DNA from 4 places in the Methylobacterium sp. JK268 genome. Region 1 is predicted to be linked to each of the others. Evidence: predicted binding sites of a transcription regulator. Region 1 holds the regulator's gene; each other region holds the start of a gene.

Region 1 (7,292 bases):
GGCGGCCGGTCCGGTGCGGCGGGGGCCGATCACCGCGAGCGTGTCGTAGACCTTGCGGCCGTCATCCGACCCGTCGAAGACCTTGACCGAGACCGTGTGCTCGCCGGCCTCCGCCGCCTCGATCAGGCGGCGCATGTGCGAGGCGGGAAACAGCACCTCCCCGGGCACGGCGATCCGCGCGCGCTGGGGCTCCTTGATGGCGACCGCGAGCCCCGCGGCGTCGCGCTTCGCGTCCCCGTCGACGGGGGGCTGCGCGCTGCCGTTCAGGTCCGTCTGCGTGCGGAAGCGGAAGGCCGTCCCGTCGCCGCTCTCGAAGGTGTTGTTGCGCAGGTCCGAGGTGCGGGTGCCGCTCTCGGCGCTCTCCAGCACGGTCACCTGCCGGTACTGGAGCGTCCAGCCGTGGCAGGCATCGCCCGCGAAGTCGAAGACGATGCGCCCGCGGGCGCTGTCGACCGAGCGCGCCCCTTCGCTGCGCAGCAGGGTGAGGTCGTAGACGGCACGGTGCGGCGCCAGGTGGATCCCGCCGACCGGTTCCGCGGCGAGACCGGCGGGGGCCAGGACGAGGGCCGGCAGGAGGGCCGCGAGAGATGTCCGCATGAAGGGTCCCATAGTGCGCGACAATCCTGTCGGGCGCGCGGGGCGCCGGAGCGAAACCATAGGTGCAGGCCGGCACGCGGGCAACGTGGAGCATGCGCCGTCGCGTCGGCCGCGGCGCGGCGGGCGGCGGATCCCGGTCCGCCGAAGCGTGGCGCGGATGCCACTCTCCTCGCCCGCCCGCGCCGGTCCGGCGCCTCCGGCAGGCCTACCGCGCGACTCAGATCCGATCGCCCGGCCCGTCCCGAACGCGCCGCACCGGCCGCACTGCACCCGCGGGACGACGCATTAACGCCTTGTTCAGCCGCGTTTTTCCGCCGCCGTCTTCCTCCCGCCCCGCCGCCCGCATCGCGCTGCGCGACGGTGCCGCGAGCGGCCGGCGCCCTCCGCCGCGCGCCGGGAAAAGGGCCGGTGCCGAGCCGGGGACTCTTGCGCGAAGAACGGCGGCTCCTGTAGGTTCACCCCCGTCGCAAGCGCTGTCACGAAGCGGCGATCATCAGCAGGATTCGAGGCACGGGACGGGCGGTCGCTTGGCCGATCGCGGGCGGTCGCGTGCGTCGTTGCGGCTGGTGGATGGGGGATGTCGGAGGCGGCGATGGTGGATGCGGGCCCGAGCTGGACGAAGGAACGGGTCGAGCTCCTGAAGCGGCTCTGGGGCGAGGGGCGCAGCGCGAGTCAGATCGCGGCCGAGATCGGCGGCGTGTCGCGCAACGCGGTGATCGGCAAGGTGCATCGTCTCGGCCTCGCCGGGCGCGTGACGAAGACGAACGGGGCGCCGGCGCCCCGGAGCCGCGCCCCCGGCGACGAGGAGCGCCCCGCCACCCTCCCGACGATCGTGGCGCCCGCGCCCGCGCCGCTCGCCCTGATCCGCGCGGAGCCGCCGGCCCCGGTCGAGGTGGCGCTGCCGGTCTCGGAGCGGGTGACGATCATGGAGCTGCGGGAATTCATGTGCCGCTGGCCCATGGGCGACCCGGCCTCCCCGGATTTCCGCTTCTGCGGCGCGCGGTCCATCACCGGCCTGCCCTACTGCACGCATCACGCGCGCATCGCCTACCAGCCCGCCGCCGAGCGCAAGCGCAGCGACCGCCGGGTCGTGGCCTTCCGCTGACCGGCGCGGGCCATGGCCGAGCGCTGCCCGCGCGACTCCGCACGCGCGGGGCGAGGCGAGCCCATGCCGGGCCGTTGGCATCGGTTCCTCACCGGCTTCGCCGTCCCTCGCGCATGAACGCGGGGTGTGATCGGCGGCGAAGATATTGAGCAATTGATGCGAGTGCGTCGATGCCCGTGCAGAATTCTCTCACAAGCAGATTATCGCGTGTACAATGTTCCGTGATAGGCTCATCAGCGGAACGAATAGGGAAGACACATCGCACCTCAGCATGAGGCGTGTCGTGCGCTCCAGGAGCGTTCCGCTGATGAACCCGTCGCGGAGCGCTGCGCACCCATCGCCTGCTCGACGCGCCACGGTTCCGGAAGCCGGGTGCTTCAGCAACGACACCGCCTCGCGCGTGCGCTCCACCTAGATGGCGCCGCTGGCGAACATCTCGTCGAAGGAGTAGCCGGAGCCCCGGACGGTCCGGATCGGGTCGGGCCGGCGCGGCCGGTTGATGGCCTTGCGCAGGCGGCCGATATGCACGTCCACCGTGCGCTCGTCGATATAGACGTCGTGGCCCCAGACGCCGTCGAGGAGCTGCTCGCGGGAGAAGACCCGGCCGGGGCTCTGCATCAGGAATTCGAGCAGCTTGAACTCGGTCGGGCCGAGATGCAGCTCGCGGCCCTCGCGGCGGACCCGGTGGCTGACCCGGTCCAGCTCGATGTCGCCCGCGACGAGCAGATGCGCCACGTGGGCCGGCTTGGCGCGGCGCAGCAGCGCCCGCACCCGCGCGAGCAGCTCCGGCACCGAGAAGGGCTTGACGATGTAGTCGTCGGCGCCGGTGGCGAGCCCGCGCACCCGGTCGCCCTCCTCCCCCCGCGCCGTCAGCATGATGATCGGCAGGCGCTCGGTCTCCCGCCGCGCCCGGATGCGGCGGCAGAGTTCGATCCCGGACAGGCCCGGGACCATCCAGTCGAGGAGGACGAGGTCCGGCACATGCTCGCGCAGCCGGATGTCGGCCTCGTCGCCGCGCGCGACCGCGTCGACCGTGAAGCCCTCCGCCTCGAGGTTGTAGCGGAGGAGCAGTGTCAACGGCTCCTCATCCTCGACGATCAGGATCCTGGTGCTCATCAAGGACGCTGCACTCCCGACGATGTCATACCAACGGCCCAGGATGCTGACGCATCGGGCCGTTGACCATCTCGAATTTTCGATGCCAAGCCAGAGGCTTGACGAAAATTCGAGAACGGAACCACCGGTCATTAAAAATGACCGGTGGTATCAGGCCTCCGGCGCCGGCGGGGCGACCGTGGCGAAGCTCGACCGGTCGTTCTTCGGCCGGTCGGTGGGCAGGGTCTCGCCGGTGACGAGGTAGTGGATCGTCTCGGCGATGTTCGTGGTGTGGTCGCCGATCCGCTCGACGTTCTTCGCGCAGAACAGCAAGTGCGTGCAGAAGCTGATGTTGCGCGGATCCTCCATCATGTAGGTCAGGAGTTCGCGGAACAGCGAGGTGTAGAGGGCGTCGATGCCGCCGTCGCGGGCCCAGACGTCGAGGGCCGCGGCGGTGTCCTGCGTCGCGTAGGCGTCGAGCACGTCCTTGAGCTGCTCCTGCACGAGGTCGCTCATGTGCTGGACGCCGACCACGACCTTCTGCGGCTGGGGCTGGTCGCTGATCGCCACCACCCGCTTGGCGATGTTCTTGGCGAGGTCGCCGATCCGCTCCAGGTCGCCCGAGACGCGGATCGCCGAGATGGTCTCGCGCAGGTCGATCGCCATCGGCTGGCGCTTGGCGATGAGCAGGATCGCCCGCTCCTCGATCTCGCGCTGGAGCGTGTCGAGGCGGGAATCCGCCGCGATCACCGCCTGGGCGAGGGTCGAGTCGCGCCGCACCAGCGCGGTGGCGGAATCCGCCATCATCTTCTCGGCGATGCCGCCCATCTCGGCGATGCTGCGGCGCAGGTTCTGCAGGTCCGCGTCGTAGGAACTGACGATGTGGTCCGGCATGGCGCTTTCCCCGCTCGATATGGTTTCGCTCAGCCGAACCGGCCGGTGATGTAATCCTGCGTCTGCCGCTTGGTCGGGTTCATGAACAACCGGTTGGTCGGCCCGAACTCGATGAGCTCGCCGAGATACATGAAGGCGGTGAACTGCGAGATGCGGGCCGCCTGCTGCATGTTGTGGGTGACGATAGCGATGGTGAACTCGCCGCGGAGCTGCTCCAGCAGCTCCTCGATGCGGCCGGTCGAGATCGGGTCGAGGGCCGAGGTCGGCTCGTCGAACAGGATCACCTCCGGGCGCTGCGCCACCGTGCGGGCGATGCAGAGGCGCTGCTGCTGGCCGCCCGACAGGCCCATGCCGGATTGCTTGAGCTTGTCCTTCACCTCGTCCCACAGGGCGGCCTTGCGCAGGGCCTCCTCGACGCGCACGTCGAGGTCGGCCTTGCCGAGCCGCTCGTAGAGGCGGATGCCGAAGGCGATGTTGTCGTAGATCGACATCGGGAAGGGGGTCGGCTTCTGGAACACCATGCCGACCCGGGCGCGCAGCTCGTTGAGGTCGATCGACGGGTCGAGGATGTTGCGCCCGTCGAGCAGGATCTCGCCCTCCGCCCGCTGCTCCGGATAGAGCGAGTAGATGCGGTTGAAGGTGCGCAAAAGCGTGGACTTCCCGCAGCCCGACGGGCCGATCAGCGCCGTCACCTGCCGGTCGTGGAAGTTGAGGTTGACGTTCTTCAGCCCCTGGAAGGTGTTGTAGTAGAAGTTCAGGTTCTTGACGGCGAGCCGGACGGGCGCGGTCTCGTCGGCCGAGCCCGACTTGACGACCGGTGCGGCGGTGGCGGAGGCGCTCATCGGGATTCTCCGGAGGATCGGAACGGGGTCGGCCTCATCGACGCGGGCATCGGCGTCAGCGGCTCTTGCCGCCGCGCAGGAAGATGCGAGCGGCGATCGACAGGGCCAGGATGGTGACGGTGATCAGGAGCGCGCCCGCCCAGGCGAGCTGCCGCCAGTTCTCGTAGGGGGACAGGGCGAACTGGTAGATCATGACCGGCAGGTTGGCGACGCCGCCCATCAGGTTCGGGCTGAACCAGGAATTGTTGTTGAGGGCGGTGAAGAGGAGCGGCGCGGTCTCGCCCGCGATGCGGGCCAGCGCCAGCAGGATGCCGGTGACGATGCCGGCCTGCGCGGCCCTCCAGGTCACCGCGCGGATGACGATCGAGGGCGGGGCGCCGAGGGCCGCCCCCGCCTCGCGCAGGGGGCTCGGCACGAGGCGCAGCATGTCCTCGGTGGTGCGCACGATGACCGGGGTGGCGATGATCGCCAGCGACACGCCGCCGGCCCACCCCGAGTAGCCGCCCATGGGGCGGACCATGACCGTGTAGACGAACAGGCCGATCAGGATCGAGGGCGCCGACAGCAGGATGTCGTTGAGGAAGCGGATCGCGTCCGCGAGCTTGGAGGTTCGCCCGTACTCGGCGAGGTAGGTGCCGGCGAGCACCCCGACCGGCGTCGCCACCACGATTCCGATCACCGTCATGATCAGGCTGCCGAGGATCGCGTTGGCGATGCCGCCGCCCTCGGAGCCGGGACCGGGCGTGACCTGGGTGAAGAGGGCCGGCGAGAAGCCGCGGATGCCCTCGATGATCAGCATGATCAGGATCGAGCCGAGCACGACCGCCCCGAGCGCGGTGGCGGCGGTGCAGAGCACGATGAGCAGCCGGTCGGCCGTGCGGCGGCCGGCCCGGACGCGGCCCCAGGCCTGGGGGGCCTGGAGGGCGGGCGTCGTGGGAGAAGGGCCGGCCGGAGCGAGGGTGCGGGCGTCCATGGATCGGCTCCGGCGATCAGGCGACCTTCACCCGGCGCACCAGCAGCCGGGCGATGATCAGAACGATGAAGGTGACGATGAACAGGATGCAGCCGAGCGCCAGCAGCGCGTGGAGCTGCATGCCGTCCGCCTCGTTGAACTCGTTGGCGATGCGCGACGCGATGGTCGAGCCGGGATCGAAGACCGAGGCCGACAGGCGGTTGGCGTTGCCGATCACGAAGGTGACCGCCATGGTCTCCCCCAGCGCCCGCCCGAGGCCCAGCATGATCGCGCCGATGATCGACACCGACGCCTGCGGCAGCAGGACGTGGCGCACCACCTCCCAGGTGGTGCAGCCGATGCCGTAGGCGCTCTCGCGCAGCACGGTCGGGATCTGGTCGAGCATGTCCCGGGTGATCGAGGCCACGAAGGGCACGATCATGATCGCCAGGATGATCCCGGCGGTCAGCACGCCGACGCCGGACGGCACCTGGGCGTAGAGGAGCGTGCCGACCACGGGCAGCCCCTCGACGAGGTTCGACACCGGCACCTGCACGAAGCGCGCGAAGAGCGGCGCGAAGACGAACAGGCCCCACATCCCGTAGATGATGCTCGGCACCGAGGCGAGGAGCTCGATCGTCATGGCGACCGGCCGGCGCGCCCAGCCGGGGCAGAGCTGGGTGAGGTAGATCGCGATCCCGAGCGAGATCGGCACCCCGATCAGCAGCGCCAGGAAGGCCGAGACCAGGGTCCCGATGATGGCGACGAGCGCCCCGTACTCCTCGCGCCCCACGTTCCAGGCGCTCGACGTGATGAAGCCGGGGCCGAAGGTCTGGAAGGCCGGCCAGCCGCCGTAGACGATGGACGCCAGGATGCCGGCAAGCACGAGGAGGACCAGCAGCGCCGAACCCAGGGAGGCGGCGTAGAACAGGCGGTCCGCCACCGGGCTCGGCGCGGAGCGCGCGGCCTTCGGGGCAGTGGCGAGAGCGGCGGATTCGGACAACGCGACCATCCGGTGGTTCCCTTGAGTGAGCCGCCTGTAGCGCGTGGCGCCGGGCGTGGCGAGTCCCGGCCGGCGGGTCGGTCGTGACGCGGAGAATCCCCCTCCCGCAATGGGAGGGGGATCCGCGTTCGGTGCGGGCCGTGAAGACCGCCCTTACAGGCCGAGGACCGGCTTGCCGTCCTTGCCGGTGACCTTCTTCCACTCGTCGTGGATCAGGCCGACCACGTTGGTGGGCAGCGGCACGTAGTCGAGGTCGCTCGCCATCTTGGCGCCGTTCTTGTAGGCCCAGTCGAAGAACTTGAGCACGTCGGCGGCGCGGGCCGCGTCGGCCGGCTGCTTGGGCACCAGGATGAAGGTCGCGGCGGTGATCGGCCACGCCTTCTCGCCGGCCTGGTTGGTCAGCGAGATGCCGAAGCCCGGGGCGGACTTCCAGTCGGCATTGGCGGCGGCGGCCTGGAAGGCCTCGTCGCCCGGCTCGGGGAACTTGCCGGCCTTGTTCTGGAGCAGCGCCACCGGCAGCTTGTTCTGCTTGGCGTAGGCGTACTCGACGTAGCCGATCGCGTTCGGCACCTGCTTGACGACGGCGGTGACGCCCTCGTTGCCCTTGCCGCCCTGGCCGGCCGGCCAGCTGATCGTGGTCGAGGCGCCGAACTCCTTCTTCCAGTCGGCCGAGACGTCCGACAGGTAGGTGGTGAAGATGTTCGTCGTGCCGGAGGCGTCCGAGCGGTAGACCGGGGTGATCACCGCGTCGGGGAGCTTCACGCTCTCGTTCAGCTTGGCGATCTTGGGATCGGACCACTTCTT
Region 2 (7,292 bases), on a different contig from region 1:
CGAGAGGTGCGATGCGGTGGGTCACGACCCGTCCGCAGGCTTACGAGCGCTTGCGCTGCTCGTCGTTGAACCGGATCATGTCGATGATCGGCTGGTAGTCCTTCAGGGTCACCTCGGTGAGGCCGAGGTCCTGCCCGTCCGAGAGCTTGTCGAACACGGCCTTGTCCTTGGTCGGGAGGGCCACGAAGGCGGTGCGGATCGCCTGCTTGAGATCCGCGGGAAGGCTCGCCAGCACCGCGAAGGGACCTTCCGGAAGGAACTCGGACTTGAACACGATCCGGAAGTCGGAGGGTTTCAGCGGCGTGCCGTCGGGCCCCTTGAGCAGGCCCTTCGTCTGCATGCGGGTCACGGTGCTGTCGGTCTCCGAGTTCCAGAGCGTCGCCGAAGCATCCGAGGTGCCCTGGATCAGGGCCAGAACCGAGTTCTCGTGGCTGCCGGCGAAGAAGGTCTTGCCGAAGAACTTCTCGACGTCGTAGCCCGCCTTCTGCAGGAAGAAGCGCGGCGCTTGGTTGCCGGAGGTCGAGTTAGGGTCGACCAGGGCGAGGTTCTTGCCCTTCAGGTCGGCGATGGACTTGTAGGGGCTGTCGGCCTTGACGTAGATGACCGAATAGTAGCCGGAGGCCCCGGTGTTGTGCTTCTGGTTGACGACCGGCTCGACCTTGACACCGGTCAGGATGGCGCGGGCGAAGGAGGCCGGGCCGTAGAAGCCGATGTGGATGTTGCCCGCGCGCTGGCCCTCGATCACCGCCGCGTAGTCGTTGGCGACGCGCAGCTTCACCGGCACCCCGAGCTGCTTCGACAGGTAGTCGGCCAGCGGGGTGTAGCGGTCGACGGTTCCGGAGGCGTTCTCGACCGGGATGACGCCGAAGGTCAGCTCCGGATACTTGGCCTTCCAGTCCTGCGCGACGGCCGGGAGGGTGAGCGCCGCGAGCGCCGCGAAGGCGCCGACGAGGGAGCGTCGGTTCAGCATCGTGTCCGTCCTTCTGCTTCGTATCGGCGGGCCTGCGCCCGCCCCGGAACCGTCAGGCTCCGATCACCGCCGGCACCGGCTTCGCGCCGGGCTCGGGAAGGGGCTTGGCCGGCGGGCGGTCCATGACCTCGCCGGCCTCGAGTCCGTAGAGCTCCTGCGCCACGTCCTCGGTGAGGTCGAAGGCCCGCCCGTCGAAGACCAGGCGGCCGGCCGAGAGGCCGATCAGACGGTCGCAATAGGCGCGGGCGAGGTCGAGGGAATGCAGGTTGCACAGGACCGTGATGCCGTAGCGCTTGTTGGCCTCGGCCAGCGCGTCCATCACGAGACGCGTGTTGCGCGGATCGAGGGAGGCGACCGGCTCGTCGGCCAGGATGATCTCAGGTTCCTGCACCAGGGCGCGGGCGATGGCGACCCGCTGCTGCTGGCCGCCCGAGAGCGCGTCCGCCCGGTTGCCCGCGAAGGGGCCCATGTCGAAATTCTCCAGCGCCGCCAGCGCCAGAGCCTTGTCCTCCTCCGACCACAGGCGCAGGAGCGAGCGGTAGGCCGGGACGTGGTTCAGGCGCCCCATCAGCACGTTCGTCAGCACGTCGAGTCGGCCGACGAGGTTGAACTGCTGGAAGATCATCGCGCAGCGGCCGCGCCACTCGCGCAGGCGCCGCCCGCGCAGGGCCGTCACGTCGAGGCCGTCGTAGAGGATGCGGCCCTCGGTCGGGTCGGCGAGGCGGTTCAGCATCCGCAGGAAGGTCGACTTCCCGGCCCCCGAACGCCCGATCACGCCCACGAAGCTGCCCGGCTCGATGCGCAGCGAGACCGAGTCCACCGCGCGGCGGGCGCCGTATTGGCGCGTCAGGTTCTCGACAACCAGCATTGATCCGTCCGCGAAGAAGTATGCGGGACGTAAACGCCCGTTCGGCGACAGTTGGATGACATTGCCGGCGCACGAGGCCCCGCCGCGCCGGGGCGGCGGGGCCTCGAGGACTCGTTACGCCCCGGAAGACGATTGGTACTTCTGGACGAAGGCGGCGGCGGGCAGGGCGCGGAAGTCCGGCAGGGCGCGGCGCAGGCGGTCGTGGTCCCAATCCCACCATGCCAGCCTCCGCAAGCCCTCGACGACGTCGGCAGGGAATCGTGGCCGCACGACGCGAGCCGGATTCCCGACCGCGATCGCGTAGTCGGGGATGTCCCGCGTGACGACCGATCCCGCGCCGACGACCGCGCCGGTCCCGATGCGGCGGCCGGGCAGCACGATCACGCCGTGCCCGATCCAGACGTCGTGGCCGATCTCCACCGGGAGGGCGCGCCGCCGGTCGAAGAAGGCGGCCTCGTCCTCCTCCTCCGGCCAGTACTGGCTCGCCCGGTAGGTGAAGTGCGCCTGCGAGGCCCGCTCCATCGGGTGGTTGCCGGGATTGATCCGGACCATGGCGGCGATCGAGCAGAACTTCCCGATCCGGGTCGAGATCACCTCGCCGTCGTTCACGATGTAGGAGTAGTCGCCCATCCGTGTCTCGGCGAGCCGGGTGCGGGCGCCGACCTCCGTGTAGCGCCCGAGGGTGCAGTCGCGCAGCGCGGCGGTGGGATCCACGAGGGGCTCGGGGCCGAGTCTCTTCGTCATGCCGCTCCTCCGAAGGGAAAGCGCCGCAGCACCCTGAACGGGCCGTCGCCGTCCTGCCGGAGCACCGTCACGGCATCGATCGTCAGGGGCTTCCCTGCCCCATAGGCGGCGGCGAGGCGCTGGCGCCAGGCCGCCCGCTCCGCCTCGGGCAGCGCGTCCGTCAGCGTCATGTGGAACCGGAAGCGCTCGAAGACGTACGGGTAGCCCCAGCGGTCGAGGAGCGCCCGTTCGCGGGGATCGAGGCGCTCCGGCCGCCGCCGCGCCCGCTCCGCCGGCGTCAGGGGCGCCCGCAGCGGGTCGAGCGCGGCCACGCACTCGGCCGCGAACAGCCCGAGGGTCTCGGGCGCCGCGACCGGGATCAGCGCCGTGAAGGCCCCGAGCGTCACCACGGTCAGGGGTCCGACGGGAAGCGGCGGGCGATGCGCCGCGAGGTCGCCCGCGCGGTCGAGGAGGTCCGCCTCGGTCGCGGCCTCCGCGAGGCGCATGGGCGCCTTCAGGGTGGCGTGGAAGCCGTAGCGGCGCGGCGAGGCGGTGACCGCGGCGGCGTCGGGGAACCCGTCGAGCGGCGGAACCTCCGCCCCGGTGACGCTGTCATAGCCCAGGATCCCGCGGCCGAATGCGGCAAGCCCGGACCCGGGATCCGGCGTGTAGTAGAGCGCGTAGCGGGGACGATCCGTCACGAAGAGCCCTCGGGTTGACGAGCATTCCGGTTCAGCATGCCGGCGTGACGGTTCGGTGACGAGCCCCGCGGGACCTCCTGCGGGATCTGGAGAGCGGCGCGGATCATGGCGAAACCCGGCGAGCGGGGCGAGGCGAGGCCGGCGGAACGGGCCCTGGTGGTGGGCGTAATCGGGCACGTCGATCACGGCAAGACCGCGCTCGTGCGGGCGCTCACCGGCACCGACACCGATCGCCTGAAGGAGGAGCGCGAGCGCGGCGTCTCCATCGTTCCGGGCTTCGCCCTGTTGCGGGTGCCCGGCGGCGAGATCGACCTGGTCGACCTCCCCGGCCACGAGCGCTTCGTGCGCGCGATGATCGCCGGGGCCACGGGCATGCGCGCGGTGCTGCTCGCGGTGGATGCCCGCGAGGGCATCAAGCCGCAGACGCTCGAGCACCTCGCGATCGCCCGCCTGATCGGCGTGCGCCGGGGCGTCGTCGCCCTCACCAAATGCGATCTCGTCGACGAGGAGGAGGCAGGCCGGCGCGCGGCCGAGATCGCGGCCCTCGTCGCCGCCGCGGGCATCGAGGCGGCGGCGCCCCTGCGCACCTCGGTGACGCGGGGCGAGGGTCTGGGCGAGCTCGCGGGCCGCCTCGCGGACCTCCTGCGCGACGGCGTCGCGAGCCCGGACGACGGCGCCCCGATCCTGCCCATCGACCGCGTCTTCCCGCGCCCCGGCTTCGGCGCCGTCGTGACCGGGACCCTCCGCCGTGGGCGGCTGGCCGTGGGCGACGGCGTGGCGGTGGCGCCGGAGGGCATCGCGGGCGCGGTGCGCGGGCTCCAGTCCCACGGGCGGCCCGTGGAGGCCGCGGAGCCGGGCCGGCGCGTCGCGGTGGCCCTGCGCGGCGTTGATCTCGCGCAGCTCCGCCGCGGCCAAATCCTGGCGCCGCCGGGCCTGCTCGTGCCGAGCCGCTGGCTCGACGTGTCGCTGACGGTCCTGCGCGACGCGCCCGCCGCCCTGGCGAGCGGGACGCGCCTGCGGCTCCTCGCCGGCACGACCGAGCTACCGGTGCGCCTGCGGCTCCTCGACCGCGAGACCGTCGAGCCCGGCGAGGAGGCCCTCGCCCAGCTCCACGCGGACGAGGCGGTGGCGCTTCCCGCGCGCGAGCCGTTCCTGCTGCGCTCGGATTCGCCGAGCCTCACCCTGGGCGGGGGCACGGTGCTCGACCCCGCCTCCCGCCGCCGCCGCCGCCGCGATCCGCGCCTGCTGGCGGAGTTGCGGGTTCTGGCCGACGGCCGGCCCGCCGACATCCTTCGCGCCCGGCTGACGCGGGCGGGACGGGCGGGGGCGCGCCTCGACGACCTCTCGCGGCTGGTCGGCATCGCGGCCGAGCGGGTGCGGCGGCACCTCGCGGCCCTCGGCGCCCTCGACCTCGGCGAGCGCTTCCTCGGGGCGGACGTCCTCGACGGCGCCCGGATCGACGCGATGGCGCTCCTCGACGCGCACCACCAGGCGCACCCGATGGAGCACGGGATCGCGCTCGCGCGCCTCGGGGCGGGCCTCGCGGCCGACGAGGGCGTGACGGCGGCGCTGGTGCGCGACCTCGTGGCGTCGGGCCGTGCCGTGCGCGAGCGCGACCTCGTGCGCGCGGCCGGGTTCGATCCGGCCCGGCAGGAGACGCCGACGGCGCGGGCCCTGGCGGAGCAGTTCCGCCGCGCCGGACTGACGCCGCCGGACGAGGCCGAGGCGGTCGGCCGCGACATCCGGCGCCAGGAGGCCGTGGCCTACCTCGTGCGCTCCGGCCTGCTGATCCGCGCGGCGGACCGGGTGCAGCGCCGCACCATCCTGTTCCACAAGGATGCGATCGAGGGGGCGAAGCGCACCCTCGTGGACGCGTTCGCGGTGCAGGCCGGCGGCGAGGGGTTCCTGGCCCGCGAGGCCGGGGCCGTTCTCGGCATCTCGCGCAAGTTCTCGATCCCGCTGCTCGAACACCTTGACGCCACGCGCTTCACCCGCCGCATCGGCGACCGCCGCGTGCTGATCGGCGCGTTGCCCCCTGGACCCGGCGGCCCCGCCTCCCCATAACGGATCACGGAGGCGATCGGGGTCTGGTGGCCCCCCTGGTCTTCAAAACCAGTGGCACGCGAACAGCGTGCGGTGGGTTCGATTCCCATCCGCCTCCGCCATGGTTCCGGGTCCGCGGCCGGCGCTGCTTCGGAGATCAGCAGAGGGGACATCGCCCCACGATCGTCACAGGACCGCGAGGGCGATCCTGATCACGCCCCACCCGACGAGGCCGAACCACGCCAGGGTCAGCGGGATGCCGAGGACGAGCGTCAGCATCATCGCGCCGAGGCGCAGCCGGTCCGCGAGGCCGGAGGCGGGACGGGGCGATGTCGGGGGCGTGTCAATCTGGTGCACGGTGCGGGGTCTCTCGAACCACGGGACCGTGCCGCAGCAAGGGCGGCGCCAGCGCGCTCAGGGCGCGCATCCGAGCATCCGCTCCGCTCGCCGGATCTCCGTGACGACCTCCCTCTGGCGGGCCGAGAGCGGAACGTCGCCCTCGTCGTCGTAGCTGCAGCCCGCATTCCCGAACGCGCGGATGCCGCGAGGCGTGCGGAAGCAGTAGCCGGCCTCTTTGAAGATCCGGTTGCGCTGGAACCACAACTCCTCGCAACCCTGGGCCAGGGCGCGGCCCGGCGCCAGGGCCGGGATCACGGACAGGGCCGCCACGAGAATCGTGCCGGCCGGCGACCATCGCTGCATGGGGAGCTTCTCCTGCGCCGGTCAGGCGACGCCGCAGCAGCATGCGCCCGCCGCCGCGCCTGTCCATGCGCTGGCGCACCCCGCGCACGCCCTCGATGCGCCGCCGTCGGAATCCGGCAGCAGCCCGCGGCATGTCCCCGCGCCGCCTCGACTGATAGAATTCCGCACAGAGGCGCTCGCGCCGCACCCGCCGGAGCGTTTCGACTTGCGGAAATCTCGCTGGATCTGGTGGATCGTCGCGACCCTGACGGTGGGCGCCATGACGCCCGCTCGGGCAGACTGGGCCGACCCGCCGCCCCGGCTCGCCGCGCCCCGGGACGCGGAGCCGGAGATTCGTCCGCGCGACTCACGGCTGCCCGCCGGCGCCTCGATGCGCACACGCGTTCGCGCGTCGGCCGCGCGACGCCCTCAGGGGCCGAGCATCGTGGCCGCGACGCGGCGTGCGGGGCGCCGTCTCCGGCCCCCCTTGTCGCTCGGACCATCTCGGCGAATCGTTCAGTCCCGCCCGGAATACGCTGCGCCGCGCGTCAGACGTCCGACACTCCGGATCCGCACGCAGTACCCGACTCTCGGAATCGAGGACGCCGACTCTGCGGCTCCCGGCAGGCCCCCCTGACCCAGCGCGCGACGACCCCGCCGCGTTAGCGCAGAACCGTTAGCGCAGGCGGCCGGGGCGCGCCGGCTCGAACACGATGCGGCGGTGGAAGGCGCACCAGCTCTTCCCGTCCTGGACCGGAGCGCCGCAGCAGACGGCGCGGTCGTTCGGCTCGCCGATGATGTACTTGCACACGAACGCGCCCGACTGCGCGAACGGCACCCGGAGTTCCGGGGACGGCTCCTCGACGGTCTCGGCAGGGAAGAGATGCGACATGCGCACGAGTTGGTTCATCGGGGACTGACTCACGGGCCTCCACTCGGTCCAGGGCGAGGACGGCGGGCCGGTTCGAGAAGTGAAACACGGCACGCCACCCACGGGACCCGTGACGGCACGGGTCGCAGGGACAGCGCGATTCCCCCAATGTGGAGAGCATGATGCGGGAAAGCAAGTGCTGCCTGGCGGCGTAACCGCAGGCCACCGCTGCGCAGAACGCGGAGCACGCTCAAGATCTGCTCAGGAGATGCGCCAGCAATGCGCGAAGCTGGCCAGGCTTGATCGGTTTGTGGACCAATTCGCAGCCGGCCGCCCGGACATGCGCCTCGACCTCCGGAGAATGGTCGGCAGTGGTGACGACGGCCGGGATATCTCCGCCGTGAACCGTACGCAACCACGTCACAGTGTCGAGCC
Region 3 (7,292 bases), on a different contig from region 1:
GAAGCGTCCGCTTGTCAGCACCCGTACTGGTATACGGAGCCGCTTCGCGGCGTCTTCTTGCGGTTCCCGGATCTCCTTCCGCTGTCGCCGCAGTCGTCCGGGAAAGGGGAGCTCGAAGGAACAGAGGCGCTTCGGTGGTCTGCGCCAGGGCCCCCGCTCCCTCACACCAGCCCCGGATCGATCACCCGCGGCGACGCCAGCCACGCCGGCACCGGCAGCCCTCGCTCGCGGAGGAAGCCCGGGTTGAACAGCTTCGAGGCGTAGCGGGTGCCGAAATCGCACAGGATCGTCACGATCGTGTGCCCGGGACCCAGTTCGCGGGCGAGCCGGATCGCCCCCGCCACGTTGATCCCCGACGAGCCGCCGAGGCCCAGGCCCTCCTCGGCCAGCAGGTCGAACACGATCGGCAGCGCCTCCGAATCGGGGATCTCGTAGGCCACGTCCGGCGTGAACCCGGCGAGGTTGCCGGTGATGCGCCCCTGGCCGATCCCCTCGGTGATCGAATTGCCCTCCGCCTTGAGCGTGCCGGTCGCGTAATGGCGGTAGAGCGCCGAACCCTGCGGGTCCGCGAGCCCGATCCGCACCGCCGGGTTGCGGGCGCGCAGGGCCTCGGCGGTGCCGGCGAGCGTGCCGCCGGTGCCCGCCGCGCAGATGAAACCGTCCACCTGGCCGCCGGTCTCCTCCCAGATCTCCGGGCCGGTCGTCGCCACGTGGGCGGCGCGGTTCGCCACGTTGTCGAACTGGTCGGCGAAGAAGGCGCCCGCGGGCTCGCTCGCGGCCAGCCGCTCGGCGAGGCGGCCGGCCACCTTCACGTAGTTGTTCGGGTTGGCGAAGGGCACCGCCGGCACCTCGACCAGGGTCGCGCCGGCGAGCCGCAGGGCGTCCTTCTTCTCCACCGACTGCGTCTCCGGGATCACGATCACCGTGCGGTACCCGCGGGCATTGCCCACCATCGCCAGCCCGATGCCGGTATTGCCCGCCGTGCCCTCCACGATGGTGCCGCCCGGCCGGATCAGCCCCGCGCGCTCGGCGGCCTCGACCATGAACAGGGCCGCCCGGTCCTTCACGGACTGGCCCGGATTCATGAATTCCGCCTTGCCCAGGATCGTGCAGCCGGTCTCCGCCGAGGCCCGGCGCAGGAGGATCAGCGGCGTGCGGCCGATGGCGGCGAGGACGTCGGGTCTGGGCGGCATTGGCGGGTCTCGCGGTGGGAGCGGCTTCGCCGTGTGATGCCGAGAATCGCCGTGACCGGCAAGGCCGCGGCCGCCCAAAGATGACGTAGCGGAATGGCGCGCGAAGCGCATTGACCCCCGTACCAAAGAATGTCAGCATTGCTGACATAATCGGGTGACAGGGCAGGGCCGGCGGAACCGGGCCGCCAGCGTCCGGTGGGGGGAAGTTCCTGGAGGTGTCCCGATGGGCAGCCAGTCGGCGGTCTCGTCCCTTCGATCCGTCAGCCTCGACGACAAGTACGACCTCTCGCGCGAGCAGGTCTTCGTCACCGGCACGCAGGCGGTGATCCGGATGCTGCTGATGCAGCAGGCCCGCGACCGGGCCGCCGGGCTCAACACCGCGGGCTTCGTCTCGGGCTACCGGGGCTCCCCGATCGCCGGCCTCGACCAGAACCTGTTCCGGGCACGCAAGGTGCTGGAGCAGGCGAACATCGTCTTCCAGCCCGGCCTCAACGAGGAACTGGCCGCCACCGCCGTCTGGGGCTCGCAGCAATCCGCGATCCGCGGCGAGGGGCGCTACGACGGGGTGTTCGGGCTCTGGTACGGCAAGGGACCGGGCGTCGACCGCTCGGGCGACGTTTTCCGCCACGCCAACATGGCCGGGACGGCGCAGCATGGCGGCGTGCTGGCGCTGATGGGCGACGACCACACGGCCGAATCCTCCACGGTCGCCCACCAGTCGGAGTTCCACTTCGTCGACGTGATGTCGCCGATCCTGAACCCGGCCGGCGTGCAGGAGATCCTCGATTACGGCCTCTACGGCTACGCCATGAGCCGCTATTGCGGCGCCTGGGTCGCCTTCAAGTGCGTCAAGGAGAACATCGAGTCGACCGCCAGCGTCGACGCGCGCCTCGACCGCGTGAGGATCGTGCTGCCGGACGACTTCCTGATGCCGCCGGGCGGCCTCAACATCCGCACGCCGGACGGGATCCTGGAGCAGGAGGCCCGCCTCCAGGATTTCAAGCGCGACGCGATGCTGGCCTTCGTGCGGGCGAACAACCTCAACCGCATCGTGCTGTCGGGCGGGCGGCAGCCGAAGATCGGCGTCATCACGGTGGGCAAGTCCTACCTCGACGTGCGCCAGGCGCTGGACGACCTCGGCCTCGACGAGGTGACGGCGAACGACATGGGCCTGCGTCTCTACAAGGTCGCCTGCCCCTGGCCGCTGTCGCAGCGGGAACTCGTCGCCTTCGCGGACGGGCTCGACCTCATCATGGTGGTTGAGGAGAAGCGCTCGCTGATCGAAGTCCAGGTCCGCGAGGAGCTCTACGGGACGGCCAACCAGCCGATCTGCATCGGCAAGAAGGACGAGCGCGGCCAGTGGCTCTTCCCCGTGAAGGGCGCGCTGGACCCCAACGACATCGCGGTGGCGCTCGGCGAGCGCCTGCTGCGCTACCACCGCAGCGACGCGCTCGCGGCCCGGGTGGCGACTCTCCGGCAGGCGCAGGAGGTGCTGGCCGCGACCACCGACGTGGCGACGCGCACCCCGCACTTCTGCGCGGGCTGCCCGCACAACACCTCGACGAAGGTGCCGGAGGGCTCCCGCGCCTATGCGGGCATCGGCTGCCACTACATGGTGCAGTGGATGGAGCGCGGCACCGACGGCTTCACCCAGATGGGCGGGGAGGGGGCGAACTGGATCGGCGAGGCGCCGTTCTCGAAGCGCGGCCACGTCTTCCAGAACCTCGGCGACGGCACCTACAACCATTCCGGGTCGCTGGCGCTCCGCTGGGCGGTCGATACCGGCACCACCATCACCTACAAGATCCTGTTCAACGACGCGGTGGCGATGACCGGCGGCCAGCCCCACGAGGGCGGGCTCACGGTCGACCGCATCGCCGCGCAGGTCCGGGCGGAGGGCGTAGAGCGCATCGCCCTCGTCACCGACGAGCCGGACAAGTATCCGCCCGGGATGCGCTGGCCCGACGGGCTGACGATCCACCACCGGGACGAGCTCGACGCGGTGCAGCGTGACCTCGCCACCGTGCCGGGCGTGTCGGTGCTGATCTACGACCAGACCTGCGCCTCCGAGAAGCGGCGGCGGCGCAAGCGCAACGCGTATCCCGATCCCGACAAGCGGGTGATCATCAACGACCTCGTCTGCGAGGGCTGCGGCGACTGCTCGGTGCAATCGAACTGCGTCGCCGTGCAGCCGCTGGAGACCGAGTTCGGCCGCAAGCGGCGGATCGACCAGTCGAGCTGCAACAAGGACTTCTCCTGCGTGAACGGCTTCTGCCCGTCCTTCGTGACGGTGCACGGCGCCAAGCCCCGCACGAGCCCGCCCGTGGCGGTGACGGGCGCGCCGGACGAGGGCCTGGCCGAGCCGGCGCTGCCGACGATCGACGGCACCTACAACGTCGTGGTCACCGGCGTCGGCGGCACCGGCGTGGTGACCGTTGGGGCGATCCTCGGCATGGCGGCCCATCTTGAGGGCAAGGGCCTCGGGATGATCGACATGGCGGGCCTCGCCCAGAAGGGCGGGGCGGTGTTCAGCCACGTGCGGCTGGCGAATCACCAGGACGACATCCACGCGATCCGCGTCACGGCGGGCGCCGCCGACCTGATCCTCGGCTGCGACCTCGTGGTGACCGGCACCCGCAAGGTGCTGGCGGCGGTGCAGCCCGGGCGCACGCATCTCGTCGTCAACACGGCCGAGATCATGCCGGGCGACTTCACCCGCAAGCCGGACTTCTCGCTGCCGGCCGAGCGGATCAAGCGGGTGATCCGCGAGAAGGCCGGGGCGGCGCACGCGGACCTCACCGACGCGACAGGGCTCGCCGTCGCGGCGCTCGGCAATGCGCTCGCCGCCAACATGTTCATGCTCGGCTACGCGTGGCAGCGCGGGCGCATCCCGCTGTCGCGGGCGGCGATCCTGCGGGCGGTCGAGCTGAACCGCGAGGCGGTGCCGATGAACCTCGCGGCCTTTGCGTGGGGGCGGCGGGCCGCGGCTGCGCCGGAGAGCCTGGGCGTGCTCGCAGCGCCGCCGGAGGCCGAACTCGCGCCGGACCTCGACGCGCGGATCGCCCGCCGGGTCGCCTTCCTGACGGCGTACCAGAACTCCGCCTATGCGCGGCGCTACGCCCGCACGGTGGCATCCGTCCGCGAGCGCGAGGTTGCCGTGCATCCGGGCGGCACGCCGCTCACCGAGGCGGTGGCCCGCTCGCTGTTCAAGCTGATGGCCTACAAGGACGAGTACGAGGTGGCCCGCCTCTACACGGACGGTCACTTCGAGGCGCAGGTGCGCAGCGCCTTCGAGGGCGAGAACCTGCGCTACGAGTTCCACCTCGCGCCGCCGCTCCTCGCCCGCACCGACCCGCGCACGGGCCGGCCGCGCAAGATGCGCTTCGGGCCGTGGGTGATGAAGGCGTTCCGGGTACTCGCCGCGATGAAGCGCCTGCGCGGCACGCCCCTCGACGTGTTCGGCTACACGCAGGAGCGCCGGGAGGAGCGTCGTCTCGTGCGCGACTTCGAGGCCCTGGTGGCCGAGATCCTGCGCGACCTGACGCCCGCGAACCACGCGACGGCGGTCGGCCTCGCCAACCTGCCGCAGAGCATCCGCGGCTTCGGCCCGGTGAAGGCGGCGAACCTCGCTAAGGCCAAGGCCGAGGAGGCGGCTTTGCTCGCGCGGTTCCGGGCGCCGGAGGTGCCGCTGCCGCAGGCGGCGGAGTGAAACGAAGCGCCGCCTGAACCCTCCCCCCTCTGCGGGGGAGGGTGCTCCACGGAGTGGGGCGGGAGAGGGGAACCACGCTTCAGGAGAGATCTGAGCCGTCGTGCAGGGCGCTTCGTGGATCAGCGTCGCGCCGTCCTCTCGGCGGGACTGCATCCTGCTGCGCCTGTCCGCAAATCACCCTCCCCCGCCGAGGAGGGGGGTTCACGCTCGCGCTTGCCCCTTCGGCAGCCTCCGTCATCCAACCGTCACACCCCTCCCCGAAAGCTCCGACCGCCTCGAGCCCGGAGCCGACCGCATGGACTTCCACCGCCGCTTCACCGTGCTGATGTGCACGCCCGCCTTCGATCCCGACGACCTTGAGGGCGTCCGCGTGAATCAGATCGTGGCGGCGGTCGAGCAGCGGGGCTTCGAGGTGGTGCGCGCCCGCCGGGTGGAGGACGCGGCGATCGCCGTCCAGACCGACGCCGCCGTCGGCTGCCTCGTGGTCGACTGGGGCAAGCGCGGCCTCGACGGCAAGGCCGCCGCGCTCATCGACATGATGCGCAAGCGCGGCCTGGAGATGCCGATCGTCATCATGGTCCGGCGCAAGCGCCTGGAGGACATCCCGGTCGAGCTCCTCGACTTCATCGACGGCTACATCTTCCTCGCCGAGGAGACGCCGGAATTCATCGCGCGGGGCCTCGTCTCCCGCGTCACCCAGTACGCCGAGACCCTCAAGACCCCGTTCTTCGGCGCCCTCGTCGACTACGCCGAGAAGGGCAACCAGCTCTGGACCTGCCCGGGCCACAACGGCGGCATCTTCTACAACCGCTCGCCGATCGGCCGGATCTTCGTCGAGCACCTCGGCGAGGCGATCTTCCGCGACGACCTCGACAACTCGGTGCTCGATCTCGGCGACCTGCTCACCCACGAGGGGCCGGCCTTGCGGGCGCAGAAGGAGGCGGCCCAGATCTTCGGGGCGGAGAAGACCTACTTCGTCCTCAACGGCACCTCGGCCTCGAACAAGATCGTGCTCTCGTCGCTCGTGGCCGAGGACGACCTCGTGCTGTTCGACCGCAACAACCACAAGGCGGCCCATCACGGCGCCCTTCTCCTCGGCGGCGGCATCCCGATCTTCCTGGAGACCGACCGCAACGCCTACGGGCTGATCGGCCCGATCGACCACGACGCCCTCGACGAGGCGGCGATCCGCGAGAAGATCCGCCGCAACCCGCTGGTCACGGACAAGGAGGCGTGGCGCAAGCCGCGCCCGTTCCGCGCCGCGGTCATCGAACAGTGCACCTATGACGGCACGATCTACGACGCCCGCGAGATCCTGGCGCGGATCGGCCCGCTCTGCGACTACATCCTGTTCGACGAGGCCTGGGCCGGCTTCATGAAGTTCCACCCGCTCTATGCGGGCCGCTTCGCCATGGGACTGGAGGGTCTGACCCCCGAGTCGCCCGGGATTATCGCGACGCAATCGACCCACAAGCAGCTCGCGAGCTTCAGCCAAGCGTCGCAGATCCACACCAAGGACGGGCACATCCGCGGCCAGAGCCGCCGGGTCGAGCACCGGCGGCTCAACGAGAGCTTCCTCGTCCACGCCTCGACCTCGCCCTTCTACCCGCTCTTCGCCTCCCTCGATGTCGGCGCCCAGATGATGAAGGGGCGCTCGGGCATGATCCTGTGGGACGACACGATCCGGCTCGGCATCGAGTGGCGCAAGAAGGTGCGGGCGATCCGCAAGGAATTCGAGGAGAACGAGGCCGACCCGGCCCGGCGCTGGTTCTTCGATCCCTTCGTCCCCGACGTGGTGGCGGGGCCGGACGGCGCCGAGGTGCCCTGGGAGAGCGTGCCCACCGACCTCCTGGCCGGCGATGCGCGCTACTGGGAACTCGCCCCCGGCGCGCGCTGGCACGGCTTCACCAAGGTGGCGCCGGGCTACGCCATCACCGACCCGAACAAGCTCACGGTGCTCACGCCAGGCTTCGACCGCCGGACCGGCGCCTACGCGGATCACGGCGTGCCGGCGCCGATCGTCGCGCAGTACCTGCGCGAGAACCGCATCGTGGCCGAGAAGAACGACCTGAACTCGCTCCTCTTCCTGCTGACGCCGGGCGTCGAATCCTCGAAGGCCGGGACGCTGATCTCGGGCCTCGTCGCCTTCAAGCGGCTGCACGACGACAACGTGCCGCTGGAGGAGGCCATGCCGGATTTCGTGCGCCGGCGGCCGCAGCGCTACCAGGGCGTGCGCCTGCGCGACCTCTGCGCCGAGTACCACGCGTTCCACCGCGAGGCGAACACCTCGGCGCTGCAGCGGCGCCAGTTCATGGCCGAGCACCTGCCCGAGATGGTGCTGCCGCCCAAGCAGGCGGCCCAGATGCTGACCCGCAACAAGGTCGACTTCG
Region 4 (7,292 bases), on a different contig from region 1:
CCTGGTCCTCGCCGAGGCGGTGCAGCCCGCGCTTCCCGCCGACCAGCGCGACGCGTTCGCCAAGGCGGCGCTCTACTCCAACCAGACCCTCAAGGACTTCGCCATCGAGCGCTCCCAGGGCTTCCGGCAGAACGGCGCCGACTGGCACGAGATCGTCGCGCGGGCCACCGACGTTCCCTCCGGCACGCCCGTGGTGGTCTCGCAGACCATCCGCTTCAAGCCCGACGGCTACTTCCGGGCGGTCGGCGTGGTGCGGGCGGAGGACCGCGAGAAGCTGCTGCCGCGCTTCCGGCAGGTGGTGGACGCCATCCAGTTCCCGTGAGGCGCCCCGCCTCCGAGAGGCCCCTCCGGAGGGCACCGCGGGACCTGTGAAGAAACCGTCTCCGGCCCTCGCCTGACCGGCGCCGGACGGGATCTGTCAGCCGCCGTTCATCCGGCCGCCCTATAGTCCCGCTTCATCGAACACCGACCGTCGCCGCCCCCGCGCCGCTCCCGGCGCGCGGCGTCGCGCGTCCCGGAGCGGCCCCCGCCATGCTCGCCCCCGCGTTCCCGCCCGAGCCATCCGCCCGGCCTGCCGCGGAGGGGGACCCCTCCCGTCTGATCGACAGCTTCGCCCCGGTCCTCGACGCGGCCTTCGGCCTCGACCGCAGCGGCGTCTTCCCGGAGGAGATCGAGGCCCTGCTCGCCCGGCTCGGCGGCCCGGCCCGGACGCCCTGGGACGAGGCGGCGGAGGAGGTCGAGGAGGCCGCGGCCGATCCGGTCCTCGCCCCGGCCTGAGTGCCCGCTCCGCGTCCGGCATCGCCGTCCGCACGTCATTGACCTTTGCGGCAGCTCGCGCGTTCTACGCTGATGATCAGGCGGGCAACGATCCTCGCGCGCTGATCCGGATTGGGAGGCGGAGATGGCCGAGGGGGCGGGCGGGTTGCTGCGGACGAAGCCGATCGAGCGGCTGAACGCGGACGCGGCGGCGGGGGAGCACGGGCTCCAGCGCAGCCTCGGCGCCTGGAGCTTGGTGGCGCTCGGCATCGGGGCGATCATCGGGGCGGGCCTGTTCTCGCTCACCGGCATCGCGGCGGCCGAGCATGCGGGCCCCGCCGTGGTGATCTCCTTCGCCATCGCGGCCCTCGGCTGCGCCTTCGCGGGCATGTGCTACAGCGAACTCGCCAGCATGATCCCGGTCTCGGGCAGCGCCTACACCTACGCCTACGCCACGATGGGCGAGTTCGTGGCCTGGATCATCGGCTGGGACCTCGTCCTCGAATACGCGGTGGGGGCCGCCACCGTCTCGGTGAGCTGGTCGAAATACGTCGCCACCCTGCTGCAGGGCTGGGGCATCGCCCTGCCGCCCCGGCTGCTCCACTCGCCCTTCGAGACGGTGCAGCTCGCCGACGGCACCGCCACGACCGGCCTCGTCAATTTACCCGCCGTGCTGATCCTCTGCCTGATCTCGCTCCTGCTGATCCGCGGCGTGCGCGAATCGGCCCGGGTCAACGCCGTGATCGTCGTCGTGAAGGTCGCGGTGGTGCTCGCCGTCGTCGGGGTGGGGCTGTTCTACGTCAAGGCGCAGAACTACGTGCCGTTCATCCCTGAGAACACCGGCAGCTTCGGCGAGTACGGCTGGAGCGGGATCATGCGGGCGGCGGGCGTGGTGTTCTTCGCCTATATCGGCTTCGACGCGGTCTCGACGGCGGCCCAGGAGGTCAAGAACCCCCAGCGCACGATGATGGTCGGCATCCTCGGCTCGCTGGCGATCTGCACCGTCCTCTACATCGCCTTCGCGGCGGTGCTCACCGGCCTCGTGCGCTACGACGCCATGAAGGGCGACGCCGCCCCGGTCGCCACCGCGATCGCCCAGACCCCGTTCCCCTTCCTGCAGGTGCTGGTGACGCTCGGCGTCATCGCGGGCTTCACCACCGTGATGCTGGTGCTGCTCTACGGCCAGTCGCGGGTGTTCTACGCCATGGCCCAGGACCGGCTGCTGCCGAAGGTCTTCGCGGCGATCCACCCGGCCTGGCGCACGCCCTACCGCTCGCACCTCGTCTTCATGGTCTTCACCGGCCTGCTCGGGGGCTTCCTGCCGATCAGCCAGCTCGGCCACATGACGAGCATCGGCACGCTGCTCGCCTTCGTGATCGTCTGCGCGGGCGTCATCATCATGCGGCGCACCCACCCGCACGAGCCGCGCGGCTACCGCGCCCCGGCCGTGCCCCTCGTGCCGATCGCCGGCATCGTGGTCTGCCTCGCCATGATGGCCTCCCTCGACGGCGAGACCTGGCTGCGCCTCGTGATCTGGCTGGCGATCGGGCTCGCGATCTATTTCGGCTACAGCCGCCGGCACAGCCGGGTCGGCCGCGACGCCGCCCGCGCGCATCCGGCCCCCTGAACCCGAATCGACCAGTCCTCGACCCGAATCGCAAAGAGCATCCAGCCGGCGTGCGGCGTCACACTGCCTCACGACTGGCGAGGGGCGAGACAAAGACGGCTTCTTCGACGAAGCTGTCTGTCTCCCGGGTTGGAGGAACATGTCCATGAGATCCTCTTCGATCGTCGCGGTGGTGGCGCTGCTGCTCACCGGACCGCCCGCCTTCGCGCAGGGCACCGCCCAGCAGCGGGCCGCCTGCACGTCGGATGCGTGGCGCCTCTGCGCCTCCGCGATCCCCAACGTGGGGGCGATCACCGCCTGCCTGCGGCGGGAATCCGCGAATCTGAGCCCCGCCTGCCGGACCGTGATGAACGAGGCCCAGGGCGCGACCCGGCAGGCGGCGGCGCCGCGGCCGGAGACGCCCCGCTTCGCCGCGCGGGCGACGCCCCGCCGCCTGGCGGAGAGCCGGACGGCCGCGCGGGCGACGCCGCGGCCGATGGCGTCCCGCGCCCTCGCGGCCCAGGCCACGCCCCGCTTCGCCGCCTCCCGCGCCGCCCCGGCCCGGATGGCGATGCGACGCGACGGCCGCATGGCGATGCTGCACCGCCCGGCGCGCCACGTCGCGGGCCGGCGCCGCTACGCGGGCGGCTATGGGGTGCCCGGCGGCCTCGGGGGGCTCGGCGGGCCGCAGAGCCGCTCGGCCATGCGGCAGGCCAATTACTGGATGCGCCAGATCGGCGGCATGATGGGCGGGATGCAGGGCATGGGCGGGATGGGCGGCATGTCCCTCGACTCCATCCGCGACATGCGCGTCGGCGACCTCATGAACATGATGGAGTGAGCCGAGGCCGGCGCGGGAGCGACCCCGCGCCGGCCGTCGCCGGCGGGATCTCCGCGCCGGCGCCGTGGACAGCATGCCCATGGGGAGCGGAAGTGAAATCCCGCCCCGCCGCCTGTCACACGAGTGTCGTCCCTCCGGGATCAGGGTCCCGGCGGGGACGCGTGGCAGAGTCCCTTCACCATAGGGGGAGCGGCGATGTCGAATTCGGCAATCGGCAACTTGGGCTCGTTGTCGGGTCCTTCGGGAACGCAGCATTCGCCGGAGGGACGGCCGAACCTCGACGGGCGGACCTCCGGCCTCGCCGCCGTGATCTTCCTGGCGGTGCTCGGGGCAGCGCTGCTCTACGTCGCCTACAGCATCCGACTCGACGTCACCGAGACCGGGACCGCGGTCGTCACCTACCTGCCCTTCCTCCTGCTCTTCGTGGCGCTGGTCATCGCGCTGGGCTTCGAGTTCGTGAACGGCTTCCACGACACCGCCAACGCGGTGGCGACCGTGATCTACACGCACTCGCTGCCCGCCAACGTGGCGGTGGTGTGGTCCGGCTTCTTCAACTTCCTCGGCGTTCTGACCTCCTCGGGCGCGGTGGCCTTCGGCATCGTCAGCCTGCTGCCGGTGGAGCTGATCCTGCAGGTCGGGTCGAGCGCCGGCTTCGCGATGGTGTTCGCGCTGCTCATCGCGGCGATCATTTGGAACCTCGGCACGTGGTTCTTCGGCCTGCCGGCCTCGAGCTCGCACACGCTGATCGGCTCGATCATCGGCGTCGGCGTCGCCAACGCCCTGATGCGCGGCCGCGACGGCACCTCCGGCGTCGACTGGTCGAAGGCGACGGAGATCGGCTGGTCGCTGCTGCTCTCGCCGCTCGTCGGCTTCATGGCCGCCGCGGCACTCCTGCTCGTGCTCAAGTTCGTGGTGCGCAACCCCGCCCTCTACGCCGAGCCGAAGGGCAAGGAGCCGCCGCCGTGGTGGATCCGCGGCCTGCTGATCGCCACCTGCACGGGCGTGTCCTTCGCGCACGGGTCGAATGACGGGCAGAAGGGCATGGGCCTGATCATGCTGATCCTGATCGGCACCGTGCCCACCGCCTACGCCCTCAACCGCTCGCTGCCGGATTCCTCCCTGGCGCAGTTCCGCCTGACCTCGCAGGCGGCCTCGGGCGTCATCGCCACGAAGGCCGCGGGCTACGACATCATCGGCGACCCCCGCCCGGCGGTGACCGCCTACGTCTCGGCCCACAAGATCGAGGGCGGCACCTACCCGTCGCTCGCCGTGCTGGTGAAGGACATCGCCGGGCAGATCGACCGCTACGGCTCGCTGGCCAAGGTCCCGGCCGAGGTGGTGGGCAACACCCGCAACGACATGTACCTCGCCTCGGAGGCGATCCGCTTCCTGATGAAGGACAAGGAGAGCGAGCTCTCGGCCGCCGAGGTCGGCACGCTGAACGCCTACAAGAAGAGCCTCGACGAGGCGACGCGGTTCATCCCGACCTGGGTCAAGGTCGCGGTGGCGATCGCGCTCGGGCTGGGCACCATGGTGGGCTGGAAGCGCATCGTCGTGACGGTGGGCGAGAAGATCGGCAAGACGCACCTGACCTACGCGCAGGGCGCCTCGGCCGAGCTCGTCGCCGCCACGACCATCGCGGCCGCCGACATGTACGGCCTGCCGGTCTCGACCACCCACGTCCTGTCCTCCGGCGTGGCCGGCACCATGGCGGCCAACCGCTCGGGCCTGCAGGTCTCGACCCTGCGCAACCTCGCCATGGCCTGGATCCTCACCCTGCCGGTGGCGATGCTGCTCTCGGGCGTGCTCTACGCGATCTTCGTCCGCGTGTTCTGACGATGACCGCCACGGCGGCCGCGGCGACCCCGCGCCTCCTCTGCGACGAGCCGACCCTTCCGGGCCTGCTCTTCGCGATGGTCTTCGACGAGACCGGGCGCGGCCGCCCCGTCTCCCGCGACGAGGCCCTGCCGGACCTCGGCAGTTTCGGCGAGGGCTTCCTGTGGCTGCACCTCAACCTCGTCGATGCGCGGATCGAGGGCATGATCGCGGAGGGCCGGCTCGGCCCGCCGCGGCTCGCCGCCGCGGCCTTCGCGCGCGACGAGCACCAGCGCATCGCCGTCGAGGGCGGCTTCGTGGGCGGCGTGGTGGCGGATCTCGTCCGCGACCGCGAGGCCGCCAAGCCCGACCCGGCGGGGCGGCTCCACTTCGTGATGGGCCCGCGCTTCCTGGTGAGCGGCCGCCGCCACCCGGTGGTCGCGCCCGACGCCACCCGGGAGGCCGCCCAGGAGGGCGAGCCGATCCAGGCGCCGATCCGCCTCCTCGAATCGCTGGTCGGCCACGTGGTCACGGCGATCGCGCAGCGCGGCACCGCCCTGTCGGAGGAACTCGACGCGATCGAGGACCACATCATCGACGAGGCCGCCCGCGACGAGCGGCGGCGGATCGGCCCGATCCGCCGCGACGCGGTGCGGCTCCATCGCCAGCTCCTCGGCCTGCGGGCGGTGTTCCACCGCTTCGAGCAGGACGGGGCCGTCGAGGGGCTGGCCGACCGGGAACTCGCGACCGCCTCCCGCATCGCCCAGCGCCTCGATTCCCTCGACCGGGACATGGTGGCGATGGCCGAGCGCAGCCGCCTGCTCCAGGAGGAGCTCTCCGACCGGCTCGCCGAGGAGACCAACCGCCAGCTCTTCACCCTCTCGGTGCTGACCGCCCTGTTCCTGCCGCCGACCCTGGTGACGGGGTTCTTCGGCATGAACACCAAGGGGCTCTACCTGAGCGACTACGAGGACGGGACGACGATCGCGCTGGCGATCGCCGCCGTCTCGGCCGTGATCGTCTACCTGGTGATCCGCTTCCTGGGCCTGAAGGCGCCGCGGCGCTGACGGCCGGCGTGTCCTCCGGCCGCCCCGCGCCATCGCCTGTGCGGGCCGGGTCGCGGTCCGGGTGTGGCCGCCCCGCCGCAACACGCGGAAATCAAAACCGGTCCCGCCGCGTGCCGAGACGGCGGCGGTCTGCAACCGCTAGGATATGCAACGCTCCTAGACGGAGCGTTTCGGGTCTTGCACGATATGCGTTCCACGCTCCTCGGCCTCGCGGCACTCACGATCGCCATGGGCTCCGGCGCCCCGGCCGCCGACCTCGCGGCGCCGGTGCCGGCCTACACCGCGCCGGTGCAGCCGCTGAGCATCGTCTCCGAGCTGCGCATCGGCGGCTCGGCCCAGGATCCCTGGAGCCCGGAGCGGGGCAGCGGCAACGTCGTCGGCGAGGTGCTGCTCGCCAAGCCGACCCTCACGCCCGACCCGTTCTGGAACCAGTTCATCCCGCGTCCGACCGTCGGCGGCAGCTACAACACGGCCGGCCGCACCAGCTACGCCTATCTGGGCGCGACCTGGACCTTCGACGTCACCGACCGGATCTTCGTCGAGGGCTTCTTCGGCGGCTCCTTCCACGACGGCAATACCGGGCGCTTCGTTCCGGTGAACTTCAACGCGCTCGGCTGCTCGCCGCTGTTCCGCGAGGCCGCCTCGGTCGGCTTCCGCATCGACGCGCACTGGGCCGTGCTCGCCACGATCGAGCACCAGTCGAATGCCGGGCTCTGCGTCAACAACCGCGGCCTGACCAATGTGGGCGGGAAGATCGCCTACACGTTCTGAGCCGGGGTCGGCCTCACCTTAACCTGCGGCAGGGCGGGGCCGGGCGCGATCCGTCAGGCTCCGACCGGACCGGCGAGGGCGGAGCGCGGCGATGGACGAGGGGCGCGGCGGCCCGGACGAGGCGGCGCGGCTCGCGCGCGCCGTCGAGATCGGCGGCCTCGGGCTCTGGGACCTCGACCTCGACGCCGGACACCTCGCCACCTCCGCCCTCTGCCGCCGGATCTTCGGCCGCGCGGAGGACCTCCCGTTCTCCTACGACGACCTCCTGGCGGTTCTGCACCCGGAGGATCGCCGCCTGCTGACCGACGCCGTGGCGGGCGCTGCCGCGGCGGGCGCCGGGTTCTCGGGGATCTACCGGGTCCTCACCCCGGCCGGCACTCCGCGCGAGGTCGAGATGCGGGGCGGCGTCGAGGATGCGAGGGCGCCCCGGCGCCTC

The links. The regulator PhoB, encoded in region 1, activates phosphate uptake and scavenging genes when phosphate is short. The targets are predictions, from matches to a motif close to TGTCATNNANCTGTCAT.
Region 2: ACW9J6_RS02990 (DUF1045 domain-containing protein) is a predicted target of PhoB. The motif match lies at 3,307-3,323, and genes of this name have one in related genera.
Region 3: ACW9J6_RS29445 (Orn/Lys/Arg family decarboxylase) is a predicted target of PhoB. The motif match lies at 5,135-5,151, and genes of this name have one in related genera.
Region 4: ACW9J6_RS28275 (inorganic phosphate transporter) is a predicted target of PhoB. The motif match lies at 3,317-3,333, and genes of this name have one in related genera.

Annotation. Positions count from the first base shown of each region.
Region 1 covers NZ_JBSVZN010000001.1:271,968-279,259, forward strand. The annotation lists gene ACW9J6_RS01180 (cell envelope integrity EipB family protein) at 1-597, opposite strand, end outside; gene ACW9J6_RS01185 (GcrA family cell cycle regulator) at 1,190-1,702, shown strand; gene phoB (phosphate regulon transcriptional regulator PhoB) at 2,114-2,818, opposite strand; gene phoU (phosphate signaling complex protein PhoU) at 2,969-3,691, opposite strand; gene pstB (phosphate ABC transporter ATP-binding protein PstB) at 3,721-4,533, opposite strand; gene pstA (phosphate ABC transporter permease PstA) at 4,589-5,506, opposite strand; gene pstC (phosphate ABC transporter permease subunit PstC) at 5,523-6,497, opposite strand; gene pstS (phosphate ABC transporter substrate-binding protein PstS) at 6,642-7,292, opposite strand, start outside.
Region 2 covers NZ_JBSVZN010000002.1:221,147-228,438, reverse strand. The annotation lists gene phnE (phosphonate ABC transporter, permease protein PhnE) at 1-25, opposite strand, end outside; gene phnD (phosphonate ABC transporter substrate-binding protein) at 41-970, opposite strand; gene phnC (phosphonate ABC transporter ATP-binding protein) at 1,023-1,838, opposite strand; gene ACW9J6_RS02995 (chloramphenicol acetyltransferase) at 1,953-2,582, opposite strand; gene ACW9J6_RS02990 (DUF1045 domain-containing protein) at 2,579-3,262, opposite strand; gene selB (selenocysteine-specific translation elongation factor) at 3,368-5,326, shown strand; tRNA gene ACW9J6_RS02980 (tRNA-Sec) at 5,335-5,427, shown strand; gene ACW9J6_RS02975 (hypothetical protein) at 5,492-5,662, opposite strand; gene ACW9J6_RS02970 (YARHG domain-containing protein) at 5,720-6,007, opposite strand; gene ACW9J6_RS02965 (GcrA family cell cycle regulator) at 6,663-6,896, opposite strand; gene ACW9J6_RS02960 (hybrid sensor histidine kinase/response regulator) at 7,108-7,292, opposite strand, start outside.
Region 3 covers NZ_JBSVZN010000038.1:32,794-40,085, forward strand. The annotation lists gene ACW9J6_RS29435 (cysteine synthase A) at 162-1,193, opposite strand; gene ACW9J6_RS29440 (indolepyruvate ferredoxin oxidoreductase family protein) at 1,417-4,902, shown strand; gene ACW9J6_RS29445 (Orn/Lys/Arg family decarboxylase) at 5,198-7,292, shown strand, end outside.
Region 4 covers NZ_JBSVZN010000035.1:87,207-94,498, reverse strand. The annotation lists gene ACW9J6_RS28295 (hypothetical protein) at 1-322, shown strand, start outside; gene ACW9J6_RS28290 (hypothetical protein) at 532-777, shown strand; gene ACW9J6_RS28285 (amino acid permease) at 902-2,383, shown strand; gene ACW9J6_RS28280 (hypothetical protein) at 2,529-3,203, shown strand; gene ACW9J6_RS28275 (inorganic phosphate transporter) at 3,399-5,039, shown strand; gene ACW9J6_RS28270 (transporter) at 5,042-6,085, shown strand; gene ACW9J6_RS28265 (acyloxyacyl hydrolase) at 6,272-6,856, shown strand; gene ACW9J6_RS28260 (PAS domain-containing protein) at 6,948-7,292, shown strand, end outside.